2 linked regions of the Skermanella sp. TT6 genome follow. The protein of the gene in region 2 interacts with the protein of the main gene of each other region in a pairwise test. Links are inferred from orthologs where the notes say so. Each region holds a gene or a part of one and is shown on either strand. Other genes may lie near its edges.

Region 1 (6,149 bases), 4.4 Mb from region 2 along the record:
CCCGCCGGATGCGGTTCCGCCCATGTCTCAGCCGCCGATCATCTGGGCCGGCAGCCAGGTCACGATGCCCGGAAAGACGGTGACCAGCACGATCGCCGTGACCAGGATGAGGAAAAACGGCAGGGCCGCCCGGGCGACATACAGGATGTCCCGCCCGGTCAGCCCCTGCAGCACGAACAGGTTGAACCCCACCGGCGGGGTGATCTGCGCCATCTCGACCACCAGCACGATGTAGATCCCGAACCACAGCGGATCGATCCCGGCGGCCTGGACCATCGGCATGACCACCGACGTGGTCAGCACAACCATGGAAATCCCGTCGAGGAAGCAGCCCAGCAGCACGAAGAACACCGTCAGCGCCGCCAGCAGCGCCAGGGGCGACAGGCCGAGCTCGTTGATGAACTGGGCCAGCACGCGGGGGATGCCGGTGAAGCCCATCGCGACCGTCAGGAAGGCGGCCCCGGCCAGGATGAAGGCGATCATGCTGGAGGTGACCATGGCGCCCATCAGGCTTTCCCGGAAGCTGCCCCAGGTCAGCGTCCCCGACGCCGCGGACAGGACTAGGCCCCCGGCGACGCCCAACGCCGCCGCCTCGGTCGCGGTGGCGATCCCGGAGTAGATCGAGCCGATCACGGCGGCGATCAGCACCACCACCGGGATCAGCCGGCGCGAGGCCCGCAGCCGCCCGCCCAGGGTCATCGCCGCGCCGCCCGGCGGCGTGCGCTCCGGGTTCATCAGCGACCAGACCACCACATAGCCCATGAACAGGGCGATCAGCAGGATGCCGGGCAGCACCCCGGCGATGAACAGCCGGCCGATCGACACGTCGGCCGCCACCCCATAGACGATCATGATGATCGACGGCGGGATCAGCAGCCCCAGGGTTCCGGAACCGGCCAGCGTGCCGATGCTCATCCGCTCGTCATAGCCGCGCCGCTTCAGCTCGGGCAGCGACATCCGGCCGATCGTGGCGCAGGTCGCGGCGGAGGAGCCGGACACCGCGGCGAAGATCCCGCAGCCCACGATGTTGACATGCATCAGCCGGCCGGGCAGCCGCGCCATCCAGGGCGCCAGCCCCTGGAACATGTCCTCCGACAGGCGGGTGCGGAACAGGATCTCGCCCATCCAGATGAACAGCGGCAGGGCGGTCAGCGTCCAGCTGGCGCTGGCACCCCACACGGTGGTCGCCATGACCAGCCCCGACGGGGCGGAGGTGAAGAACAGCATGGCGATCAGCCCGACCGCCAGCAGCGACAGCGCCACCCAGATGCCGCTGGCGAGCAGGAGCAGCAGCAGGACGATCAGGACGGCGGAGAGGATCAGGGGGTCCAAGGGCGAGGCCTTTTCCGGCAATCAGAGCTTCGCATCGGGGCCGGCCGCCAGCTTCTCGGACTCGAGCAGGTCACCCCCGGCCCCCTCGTAGCTCGCCGGCCGCCCCTTCGCCACCGCGACGAGGTCGTCGACCAGCGCCACGCAGATCAGTCCGAGGCCCAGGGTCATGGTGCTCTGGGGGATCCACAGCGGGATCGGCAGCAGCCCCGGCGAGACGTCCCCGAAGGCGAAGAATTCCCACGTCATGGCCCCGCTGTACCAGGCGAAGTATCCGGTCAGCAGGCTTCCCGCCGCAAGGCACCACAGCTCCGCCCAGCGGCGCGGGCCGCCGGCCAGCCGCTGCAGGACCAGGCTGACCCGGATGTGCCCGCCGGCCCGGAGCGCGTAGGCCAGTCCCAGGAACGACGAGGCCGCCATGGCGAAGCCGGCCAGGTCGTCGGCCGACGGGATCAGGACCCCGACCAGCCGTCCGCCGACCTGGAGCAGGATCAGCACGGCGATCGCGACCAGGAAGAAGGCCGCGAGCCAGCCGCACAGCCGGTAAAGCCCGTCGAGAACCCTGCGCATCGGCCGTTACTTCAGCGCGTCGGCGATCTTCTGCCCGTCCGCCCCGGCCTTCTTGACCCATTCGTCGATCATGGTGCGGCCGACCGCGCGGACGTCGCCCATCAGGGCCTCCGACGGCGTGACGATGGTCAGCCCGTTCTGGCCCATGGTCTTCTTGGTTTCCTCGGCGATCCGCTCGCTCTCGGCCCAGCCGCGCTCTTCCGCCTTGGCGGCGATTTCCAGGACGCTGGTCCGCACCTCCTCGGGCAGGCGCCGCCAGGCGCGCTCGCCGATCATCACGATGTTGCGCGGATGCATGGCCGAGGTGTCGTAGTAGAACTTGGAGAATTCCCACGCCTTGGTGTCCACGCCGGTGGCGCCCGACGTGATCATCGCGTCGACCACGCCGGTCGCGAAGGCCTGCGGCACCTCGGCCTGCTGCACGGTGGTCGGAGCGGCGCCCAGCAGCTCGGCCAGCCGGGCGGTGGCGGCGTTGTAAGCGCGGAACTTGATGCCGCGGAAATCGTCGACCTTGGCGATCTCCCGCTTGGTGTAGATGCCCTGCCCCGGCCAGGCGACCGAGTAGAGCAGCCGGATGCCCTGGTCGGCCAGGCGCTTCTCCAGCAGCGGCTTCTGCACCTCGTACAGCTTGCGCGCCGCCGGATAGCCCGCCGCCAGGAACGGGATGGCGTCGGCCTCGAACAGCGGGTCCTCGTTGCCGTAGGCGGACAGCAGGATCTCGCCGGCCGGCACCTGGCCCGTCTGGACCGCCCGCTTGATCTCCGGCATCTTGAACAGCGAGGCGTTGCTGTGCAGCGTGATGTCGAGCTGCCCGTCGGTGGCGCGACGCACCTCGTCGGCGAACCAGCGCAGTGTCTGCGTGTGGAAGTTGCTGTCGGGATAGGCCGTGGGCAGGTCCCACCGGGTCTGGGCCCAGGCCGCCGTGGACATCGCCCCGGATACCATGAAGCTCGCCGCCAAGCTTGCTGCAGCCACGGCAGCGGTCATCAAACGTCGCATCGACACGTCCCCTGTCTGTAACCGTGAAGCCTCGGGCTTTTGGCCCCAGGTCCGCCATTTTTGTCGCGCCAGGCGGTGTGGAACGATGCTCGCCTGTCGGGGAGGGACGGTCAAGCGTCCAGACAGGGCTGTCGGCACGAACGGCGAAACCGGGAATTGCCCGAAATGAATCGCATATACCGGGTTTTGCCAAGGGCGTCGGCGCGTGGTAGTTCCTCCGCGCGGCCCGTGGACGGCTTTCGAGGTGCCGGGGCAAAAATCCGGATGCCCGACGCGACAAACCACACCGTATATCGTTGAGACTAATTGCAGCACCCAAGATATAGGGATACCCATAAGCCTTGGGTCGGTCGCCCCTGTGGAGGCAAGATATGGACCATAAAACCCGCCTGATCGTTGCGGAAAATGATCCCCTGATCGCCTGGGCCGTGCGATTCGGATTGATGGACCTCGGTTACGAAGTCTGCGCCTGGGCCGACACCGCCCCGGACGCCGTGCGTCTGGCCGAGCTGCATCGCCCGGACGTGGCCGTCGTGGACGGCGGCCTCTCCGACCTGAACGAGGGCATCGACGCCGCCCGCGAGATCTCCGGCCGGCTCGGGATTCCCGTGGTGATCTGCCGCGGCAGCGCGATCGACGAGGTGATCGGGTCCTCCCGCGGCGAGTCGCCTGCGGCGGGCTGGGTCTCCAAGCCCTACCGGATCAGCGACCTGGACCGGCTCATCGCGGCCGCCGCCCGGCATTAATCGACCAGACGACCCCCCACCAGCCGCTCCGCTTCCGCGAGGTCGTCGGGGCGGTTGGTGTTGAAAAAGGGGTCGACCGGGTCGGCTTCGAAATCGGCGATCGCCAGCCGGTACCGCCCCGTCCAGACATCGACCTTGCGGATCCCTTCCTCGACCATGGCCCGGCGCAGGTCGTGGCGCAGATGGACCGGCCACAGGCCGAACACGGGGTGCTCGCGCCCGCCGGACCGGGCGCAGGCCATGTCGGCGCCTTCCCGCTCCGCGGCGGCGCGCAGCCGCTCCACCAGGTCGGCCGGCAGGAACGGCGCGTCGGTCGCGAAGCTCGCCACCCAACGGGCGCCGGGGACGTTATCCGCCGCCCAGTCCAGCCCGCTCAGCACGCCGGCCAGCGGCCCGGCATAGTCCGGCACCACGTCGGGGACGATCTCCATCCCGGTCATGGCGAATCGCGCCGGGTCGCCGTTGGCGTTCAGCACGAGCCGGCCCACCTGGGGCCGGACCCGGTCGATGATCCGGTCCAGGATCGACCGGCCTGCCAGCAGCCGCAGCGTCTTGTCGCCGCCGCCCATGCGGCGCGACAGCCCGCCGGCCAGCAGCACGCCGACGACGTCCTCCCCCTTATTCCCCGTCATCGCCCCGGCTCCCCTTCCTGCGGTGCGCGGCGGGCTCGTCGTCGCCCTCGCCCGAGGCGAGGTCGAACTCGATCCGCTCCTCCCCCGCCAGCGCCACGAAGCGGCGCCCCCGGGCGCGGCCGATCAGCGTCAGCCCGGCCTCGCGCGCCAGTTCCACGCCCCAGGCGGTGAAGCCGCTGCGCGATACCAGGATGGGGATGCCCATCTGAACCGTCTTGATCACCATCTCCGAGGTCAGGCGTCCGGTCGTGTAGAAGATCTTGTCCTCGGGCCCCAGGCCGTGCCGCCACATGTATCCCGCCACCTTGTCCACGGCGTTGTGGCGGCCGACATCCTCCATATAGACCAGCGGCCTGTCTTCCCGGCACAGGACGCAGCCATGAATCGCGCCGGCCTCCAGGTAGAGGCTGGGCGCCGTGTTGATCTTGCGGGTCAGCGCCGCCAGCCAGGAGGTCTTCAGCCGCGCGGTGGAGGACAGCCGGATGTCGCCGAACTTCTCCATCAGGTCGCCGAACACCGTGCCCTGGGCGCAGCCGGAGGTCAGCGTCTTCTTCTTCAGCTTCTGCTCGAAGTCGGTGGGGCGCTCGGTTCGAACCACCACCGTCTCGATCTCGTCGTCATAGACGATGTCGGTGACGCGGTCGTCGGTGCGCAGCATGTTCTGGTTCAGCAGGTATCCCAGCGCCAGATATTCGGGATAATCGCAGATCGTCATCATGGTGACGATCTCCTGGCCGTTCAGGAACAGGGTCAGGGGGCGCTCTACGGTGACCGAGGTTTCGATCGGGGCGCCGGTCTGGTCGATGCCGGCGACCCGCTTCGTCAGGCGCGGGTCTGCGGGATCCGGGCGGACGACGAATTCTGCCTTGGGGAGCTCTTCCATGGGGGCGAGCGTAATTCGACCGCCCCGGTCAGGCAAGCGCGGCGCGCGGCAACGCGCCCGAAGCCGGACCCGCCGATCAGATCACGTCAAGCAGGAGATGGGTCGCCACGCCGATCAGCGAGGCCGCGACGACGCCGATCGCGGTATAGCGCTCGGCGACCGACCATCGCGCCCAGTCCTTGACGAAACTGTCCATCCTGGAGCCTCCGTTACTCCGATGCCTGTGCTCTGCCATGACCGTGCCCAAGAAAAAAGCCTCACGTCATGAGATACATCAAATTCACCGAAAGGTAGCCTTAATCAAAAGGCGGGTTTTACACTTTGTCGCAAGCTGATGCCGCATTGCAACATAGACCGTTCGGCCGAGCCGCTGCGGATCGGAGGATCGGCCATCCACCGGGCGGTCTCAGTGACCCTCATCACGGATTTATACGAAAAAGGCACGGAATCCCCCTAAAGTGAGAGCTCCCGGGACGCCGCCGCCTTGCCGGCTGCCGCTTGTGCCCGGAACTCAACACCTCTATTGAGAGAGTTACGGGTGCAACAGCGGGTCGGCGCATGGGACTGAAGACTTCACACATCATCTTTCTGGCCGCCGCGGTCGTGGCGTCGGCGGGCTGCTCCTCGGCGGGGGGCGAACCCCTGCCCGTTCCGGGCATCAAGCCGCCGCCGGGCGTCGCCGACCAGGCGGCTCCCCTGACGGCGGACCCCGCGGCGCAGGAGACCGACTTCCAGGCATGGCTGGCCGGCTTCCGGGCCGATGCGCGCGCCGCCGGGGTCGGCCCGGCGACGGTGGACCGCAGCCTGTCCGGACTGCGCGTGCTGCCCGAAGTGCTGGCCTCGGACAGCAGCCAGCCGGAATTCGTCCGTCCGGTCTGGACCTATCTCGATGGCGCCGTCAGCGAGACCCGGATCACCCGCGGCCGCGAACAGCTCTCCGTGCAGCGCGGCCTGCTCTCGGGCGTCGAGCGCGACTACGGCGTCCCGCCC
Region 2 (7,386 bases):
TACCGTTTCGAGCGCTGCGTCGCCGAGGATCCGGCCTTGCTGACGGTCGATCCAGCAAAGGGGTTGGCCCGCGCCAAGGCCTGCCATCTCGACCGCCCCGCCGTGGAGCACCCTAACGTGGATCACCCTGCCGTGGGATACCGATGACCGCCGCACCCGCTCCCCTCCTGTCGGTCCGCGACCTGCGGGTCTCCTTCCCGATCCCGCGCGGCATGTTCCGGGGCACCGATACCCTGCGCGCGGTGGACGGCGTCAGCTTCGACCTCTATCCCGGCGAGACGCTGGGCATCGTGGGCGAGTCCGGCTGCGGCAAGTCCACCCTGGGCCGCGCCGTGCTGAAGCTGATCGAGCCGACCGGCGGCACGGTCGCCTGGCTGGGCGAGGACATCTCCGGCCTGCCGGAATCCCGCATGCGCCGGCACCGCCAGGACATGCAGGTGATTTTCCAGGACCCGCTGGCCTCGCTGGACCCGCGCATGACCGTCGGCGACATCATCGGCGAACCGCTCGACACCTTCCATCCGGACCTGAAACGACCGGCCCGCCGCGCCCGGATCGAGGACATGATGGTCCGCGTCGGCCTGCTGCCGGAGATGATCAACCGCTACCCGCACGAGTTCAGCGGCGGGCAGGCCCAGCGGATCGGCATCGCCCGGGCGATGATCCTGAACCCCCGGCTGATCGTGTGCGACGAGCCGGTCTCCGCCCTGGACGTGTCGATCCAGGCGCAGATCGTGAACCTGCTGATGCGGCTCCAGCGCGAGTTCCACCTGTCGCTGATCTTCATCAGCCACGACCTGAGCGTGGTGCGCCACATCAGCCACCGCATCATGGTGCTCTACCTGGGCAAGCAGGCGGAACTGGCCGACCGCGACACCCTCTACCGCGACCCGCGCCACCCCTACACCAAGGCGCTGATCTCGGCGGTGCCTATCCCCGACCCGGACCGCGAGCGGTCCAAGCAACGCATCGTCCTGACCGGCGATCTGCCATCGCCTTTGAACCCGCCCAGCGGCTGCTACTTCCGCACCCGCTGCCCGCGCGCCGAGGCGGTGTGCGCGGAGGTGGCGCCCGGCTTCGATCCGGTGGCGCCGGGGCACTTCGCGGCGTGCCATTTCAGGGGGGAGTGATCACCTCACACCCTCACGCATACGAGGGAATTGCGGAACTACCTCTTTCGTTATATCCAGTCGGCATGGGAACCGATCGTTCAACCGCCTGGTGACGGGAATGCGCGCAAAACTCCAAGAGCACCGCGCCCAGCGCGACGTTGGACGCGGGTCGGCGGCATCCGTTGCGAAGATGCGGTGTTGACTTTTATGGCAACACTGGAGCATCTTTGGACGAAGGGTACCCTCGTCAAGTTCGAAGCGAACCTTGCACCCCATGAACTGCCGCACCGGTCGGTCTATTTTGCGGCGCAGTTCGATGAATGGATCGAGGCCGTCCTGTATGACGAATGGAGCGATGCCCGCGGCAGGGACATGAGTCCCTATGAGCAGGTGGAGGCTATATTCGTTGATTTCGTCAAAGGATGGCCCATGGTCTATGGGGTCCATAAGAAGCTTCTGCGACCGGAAACGCGGGGCATCTGGTCATTGAGAACACCGGATGTACGGATCTTCGGATGGTTTCCTACTCTTGGAACTTTCCTTGCGGTAAGGGGTGCCATGAAGCGGAACCTAAAGCAGCCCATGGACTATCGAGAGCATATCGACCACGTCGCGGACTTTCGTGACGCATTGCCACTGGACGAACCCAAGAGCATCGCGGGGACAAGGCCCGATGAGAACGCGTAGCTTCCGTATCGACGAACGCCGCCGCTCCTACCTGCGCTTGGTGAGCGAGATCAAGCATGTCCTCGCCCAAGCCCTGGCCGAAGAGCAGGAACGGCGTGGGCTGACCATGGCCGAGATGGCACGCATCCTGGAGGTGGACCGGTCGCATATTTCACGAAAGCTCAGCGGCGAGACCAACATGACTTTGGAAACTCTCGCTGATCTGGCTTACGCCCTTGATCGGCCGGTGCAAATATCATTGTTGCCGCGCCCGGTTCGGCACGACGTCAATCACGGAGCGGATAAGAGTGCCTAACATAACCATCGTTCGACGAAGCGGAAGGTGATGAGGGCTGCGGCGAGGTGGTTGAAGGCGGCAAAGATATCGATCCGGCGTTCGTAGCGCACGGAGGTCCGCCGGAATTGGGCGAACCATCCAAGGTGCGTTCGACCTTCCAGCGGTGCCGGCCCAGGCGCTCGGTGCTGTCGATGCCGCGCCGCGCGATCCGGGGAATGATGGCGCGTCCGCGCAACGCACGCCGGCAGCGCCGGAAATCATAGCCTTTGTACCGCTTTCAGCGTTAGCTAAAGCTCCCGCATGCAGCTTGGCGGGACGGCGGCGGGGCCGGCCGGCGCACTGGCGGATGGGCGGGATGGCATCGACGGTGGCCTCCAGCATCCGGCTGTCGTGGATGTTGGCGGCCGACAGGGTCACGGCCAGCGGGATGCCGTTGGCGTCGATGACGACGTGGCGCTTCGAGCCCGGCTTGCCGCGGTCGGTCGGGTTCGGCCCGGTCTCCCGGCCTCCCTTTTTGCCGGGACGCTGGCGCTGTCCAGCGCCGCCCGGCTCCAGTCGATCGCGTTGGCCTTGCCCAGCCGGTCCAGAAGAACGTGGTGCAACCTCTCCCAGACCCCTGAGGCCTGCCAGTCGCGCAGCCGCCGCCAACAGGTCATGCCCGAGCCGCAGCCCATCTCCTGCGGCAGCATCTCCCACGGAATGCCACTTCGCAACACGAACAGGATGCCGGTCAGCGCCGCCCGGTCATCGACCGGCGGCCGACCGCCTTTCGGACGGGGCGGACGGGACGGCAACAGCGGCGCCACGACCGCCCACAGCTCATCGCTGACAAGGGGTTTCGCCATGCCCGTCAGATAGGCGGCGTCAGCCTCTCATCAAGGTTTTGTTAGACGCTCTTAGTGATCCCTGCAAATGTCCGGTCCGAATTGGGTATGCAGGAGGGAGGCAAGTTCATCCTCCATGTCGAGGCCGGCCAGATCCGCCTTGAGCCGATCCGGGCTGCCGTCGCTTGTGCCCAGGCAATGGCAAGCCGCTATGTTCCGGAAGGGATCAGTCTGGTCGATGAACTGAGCGAGGAGCGTCGGGCGGCGGCCGGGTTTGAGTGATCCGGTTCTTGATGGATCGACGGTTCCTGCCTGTGGTGGGAGCGGCGGGCCGTGGTCATTATCGCCGAAAGAGCCTGGAACGATCGAGTGGAAGCCGCAACCGGCGTGAAAATCCTGCGGATAGGCAACGGGTCTTCATCCTGACATCCGGTGGGCTACTATCCGGTGGGGTGACGGCTTCGGTCCGGCCCGTTAGGATGCCGCGTTCCGACCCTGCCGTTTCCGAGACTTCGAGAGAACATTCCCCATGGCCCAGCTCAGTGACGATTGCTTCGCCTTCGGCGGCCCCCTGATGTCCCTGGACGCCGCGCGCGACATGCTGGCGTCCCGGCTGGTGGCCGTCACGGAGGTCGAGCGGGTGGCCCTGGATGCCGCCCTGGACCGGGTGCTGGCGGAGGACGTGGTGGCAGGGGTCAGCGTGCCGCCCCATGACAATTCCGCCGTGGACGGTTACGCGGTGCGGTTCGAGGATCTGTCCGCCGAACGGGAAACCGTGCTCCCCATCGTCGCCCGCGTGGCCGCCGGCGACCGGCCGGTGGAGCGGGACCCGGCGGGGACGGCGGTCCGGATCTTCACCGGGGCGCCGATGCCGGCCGGGTACGACACCGTGATGATGCAGGAGGACTGCGGCGAGCGGGAAGCGCCCGACGGGACTCGGGCCGTCGTGATCCGGCCGGGCATCAAGCGCGGCGCCAACCGCCGCGAAGCCGGGGAGGACGTCCGGGAGGACTCGGTGATCCTCCGCGCGGGGCGCCGGCTGCGGCCCCAGGATGTCGGGCTGATGGCGGCGGTCGGTCTGACCGGCGCCGCGGTGCGCAGGCCGCTGCGGGTCGCCGTCGTCTCGACCGGCAACGAGCTGGAGGAGCCCGGCCGGCCGCTCGGCCCCGGCGCGATCTATGACGCCAACCGCTTCACCCTGTCGGCGCTGGTCCGCCGGATGGGCGGGCTGGTGACCGACCTGGGCATCCTGCGCGACGATCCGGCCGAGCTTCGGGCGGCGCTGGAGCGGGCCGCCGAAGGGCACGACCTGATCGTGACCACCGGCGGGGTTTCGACCGGCGAGGAGGACCACGTCAAGGGGGCCGTCGAGTCGCTGGGCGGGCTGCATTTCTGGCGGCTCGCCATCAAGCCCGGCCGCCCGGTGGCGCTCGGCCAAGTCCAGGGCAAGCCGTTCGTCGGGCTGCCCGGCAACCCCGTGGCCGCCATGGTCACCTTCTTCTGCCTCGCGCGTCCCCTGATCCAGCACCTGGCCGGCGAGACCGTTTCGGAGCCGACATTGTTCCGGGTCCGGGCCGACTTCGACTACAGGAAGAAGGAGGGCCGCCGCGAGTTCGTCCGGGTCAGCCTGTCGCCCGGAGCCGACGGGGAGCTGGTCGCGACCAAGTTCGCCCGCGACGGGGCCGGCGTCCTGTCGTCCATGGTGGACTCGGACGGCCTGGTGGTGCTGCCGGAGGACGTGACCCGGCTTGAGCGGGGCGGCATGGTATCGTACATGCCGTTCAGCGAAGTGCGCTGAACACAGGCGGATCCCATGCAGCACGACACGTACACGGACCGGTACCTCTCGGACATCCTGGCGTCGGCCAAGGTGATCGCCCTGGTGGGCGCCAGCACCAACTGGAACCGGCCCAGCTATTTCGTCATGAAGTACCTTCAATCCAGGGGCTACCGCGTGATCCCGGTCAATCCCGGCGTCGCGGGGCAGGAGCTGCTGGGGGAGACGGTGTACGCCCGGCTGGAGGATATCCCCGAGCCGGTGGACATGGTCGATGTCTTCCGCAATTCCGAGGCGGCGGGGCCTGTGACGGACAGCGCCATCGCGATCGGCGCCAAGGTCGTCTGGATGCAGATCCAGGTGCGGAACGACGAGGCCGCCGAGCGTGCGGAGCAGGCCGGGCTGAAGGTCGTCATGAACCGCTGCCCGAAGATCGAGTATATGCGGCTCCACGGCGAGCTGGGCTGGAACGGCATCAATTCGAACGTCATCACCAACCGCAAGCGGCCGGTCAAGGCCGTCAAGAAACTGATGTAGGACAGGGGAGGGGAGCGCCATGGCCGGGGACGGGACTGGGCAGAGGACATTCGGGTTCGAGACGCGGGCGGTGCATGCCGGGGCGGCTCCGGACCCGGCGACCGGCGCGCGGGCGACGCCGATCTACCAGACCACCAGCTACGTGTTCGACGACGTCGAGGACGCGGCGTCGCTGTTCAATCTCCAGAAGATGGGCTTCATCTATTCGCGGCTGACCAACCCGACCGTTTCGGTGCTGGAAGAACGCATCGCCAGCCTGGAGGGCGGCCGGGGCGCCACCGCCACCGCGTCGGGCCACGCGGCGCAGATGCTGACCTTCTTCGCCCTGATGGCGCCGGGGGAGGAGTTCCTGTCGTCGCGGCGGCTCTATGGCGGGTCGCTCAACCAGTTCGCCAACAGCTTTCCCCGCGCCTTCGGCTGGAAGGCGGTGTTCGTCGACGGGGAGGACGCCGACGGCTACCGCAGGGCGCTGACGCCCAAGACCAAGGCGATCTTCATCGAGAGCCTGGCCAATCCGGGCGGCGTGGTCTCCGACATCGCGGCGATCGCCGAGGTGGCGGGGGAGGCCAACGTTCCGCTGATCGTGGACAACACCATGGCGACGCCGTACCTGTGCCGACCGATCGAGCACGGCGCCGACCTGGTCGTCCATTCCACCACCAAGTTCCTGTCGGGCCACGGCAATTCGGTCGGCGGCGCGGTCGTGGACAGCGGCCGGTTCGACTGGACCGCGGCGGGCAAGTATCCGGCGCTGACCGAGCCGGAGCCCGGCTACCACGGCCTCCGCTTCCACGAGACCTTCGGCGACCTGGCCTTCACGATCCACGGCCACGCCATCGGGCTGCGCGACCTGGGGCCGAACCAGCAGCCGATGAACGCCTTCCTGACCCTCACCGGGATCGAGACCTTGGCGCTCCGCATGGAGCGGCACTGCGCCAACGCGCTGAAGGTCGCCGAATTCCTCCAAGGCCACCCCGCCGTGGCCTGGGTCAACTATGCCGGCCTGCCGTCCAGCCCATACCATGAGCTGGCCCGCAAGTACCTGCCCAAGGGGGCGGGCGCGGTCTTCACCTTCGGCCTGAAGGGCGGCTTCGATGCCGGCGTGGCGGTGGTCGAGGGCGTCGAGCTGTTCAGCCACCTCGCCAATATCGGCGACACGCGGTCGCTGATCATCCATCCGGCCTCGACCACCCACCGCCAGCTCTCCGACGAGGGGCTGAAGGCGGCGGGGGCGACGCCCGACGTCATCCGCCTGTCGGTCGGCATCGAGAGCGCGGAGGACCTGATCGCGGACCTGGACCAGGCGCTGGCGAAGGCTACTCCGCGCTGACGGCGGAGGCCGCGAGCGGCGGCGCCACCACGGGAACGGCCGGCACGGCGGGAGCCGCCGGCGCCTCCCGGGGGAGCAGGGTGGCCGCCAGCACGGCGGTGGCCGCGAAGCCGGCGAGCATGACGAAGAGCCACCAGAAATCGGTGCTCCAGCCATAGGCCAGCGCCACGAGCTGGACGCCCAGGGGAGCAACGCCGAAGGACAGCACGAACTTGGCGCCGAACGCCAGCCCGCGGTGCCGGGCCGGCGTGTAGCGGGCCAGCAGCATGGTTTCCGCCGGGATCTGGAGGCTCTGCGTGAACACCACCAGCGCCGCCACCATCAGCAGGGGAAGCCCGGCGAAGCTGGAAGCGATCAGCAGCAGCGGGATCTGGATCGCCAGGCACCCGACATAGACCCGCTTCAGCGGATAGCGGTCGGACAGCATGCCGCCGACGAACTGCGACCCGCTGGCGAACAGATAGACCAGGGTGACCAGTCCGCCGACGCCCAGGGTCCCTTCGCCGACGAGGCCGGTCATGCGCTCGCCGAACCATTTGGGCATCGCGGTCATGGTGGACTGGAAGATCAGGCCGGCGCAGACCATGGTGACCGACAGCACCAGGAAGGCGCGGACGGCGTCGGCGCGGTTGGTGCCCGGCTGCGGCTTGGCGTCCCGTTCCCTGTCGGTGACCAGCCCGGTCGCGATGCAGGCCAGCAGAACGAAGCCCGCGGCCATGCACACCACCCCCGGAACGATGAAGGCGGCGCGCCAGTTGATCAGTTCGGTCAGGCCGCCGGCGACGATCGCCGCCCCGGCGATGCCGACGCTGCCGAAGATCCCCATGACGCCGAGCGCGCGG

What was found.
Region 1: the proteins of IGS68_RS22445 (region 2) and mobA interact in binary tests that used the Escherichia coli proteins (3 or more experiments, as listed by UniProt). The link is inferred for Skermanella sp. TT6 from one-to-one orthologs.

Annotation. Positions count from the first base shown.
Region 1 is NZ_CP067420.1:345,364-351,512, reverse strand. The notes cover bases 2,459-5,411. They hold mobA (molybdenum cofactor guanylyltransferase MobA), read right to left. Parts: upstream 4,277-5,411; coding sequence 3,641-4,276; downstream 2,459-3,640. Other genes in these bases: fdhD (formate dehydrogenase accessory sulfurtransferase FdhD), read right to left, coding at 4,263-5,159; IGS68_RS01640 (response regulator), read left to right, coding at 3,270-3,644; IGS68_RS01645 (TRAP transporter substrate-binding protein), read right to left, coding at 2,459-2,898. Outside these bases: 5-oxoprolinase subunit PxpB, read right to left, coding at 1-24; IGS68_RS01655 (TRAP transporter large permease), read right to left, coding at 28-1,332; IGS68_RS01650 (TRAP transporter small permease), read right to left, coding at 1,354-1,899; more of IGS68_RS01645, read right to left, coding at 1,906-2,458; IGS68_RS01625 (lytic murein transglycosylase), read left to right, coding at 5,718-6,149. UniProt on the Escherichia coli protein: Transfers a GMP moiety from GTP to Mo-molybdopterin (Mo-MPT) cofactor (Moco or molybdenum cofactor) to form Mo-molybdopterin guanine dinucleotide (Mo-MGD) cofactor.
Region 2 is NZ_CP067420.1:4,793,751-4,801,136, reverse strand. Bases 2,598-5,563 are described here. They hold IGS68_RS22445 (molybdopterin molybdotransferase MoeA), read left to right. Parts: upstream 2,598-3,429; coding sequence 3,430-4,698; downstream 4,699-5,563. Other genes in these bases: IGS68_RS22435 (O-acetylhomoserine aminocarboxypropyltransferase), read left to right, coding at 5,234-5,563; IGS68_RS22440 (CoA-binding protein), read left to right, coding at 4,714-5,214; IGS68_RS22450 (hypothetical protein), read left to right, coding at 3,009-3,182. Outside these bases: IGS68_RS22475 (ABC transporter ATP-binding protein), read left to right, coding at 1-147; IGS68_RS22470 (ABC transporter ATP-binding protein), read left to right, coding at 144-1,130; IGS68_RS22465 (hypothetical protein), read left to right, coding at 1,320-1,799; IGS68_RS22460 (helix-turn-helix transcriptional regulator), read left to right, coding at 1,786-2,094; more of IGS68_RS22435, read left to right, coding at 5,564-6,544; IGS68_RS22430 (MFS transporter), read right to left, coding at 6,531-7,386. UniProt on the Escherichia coli protein: Catalyzes the insertion of molybdate into adenylated molybdopterin with the concomitant release of AMP.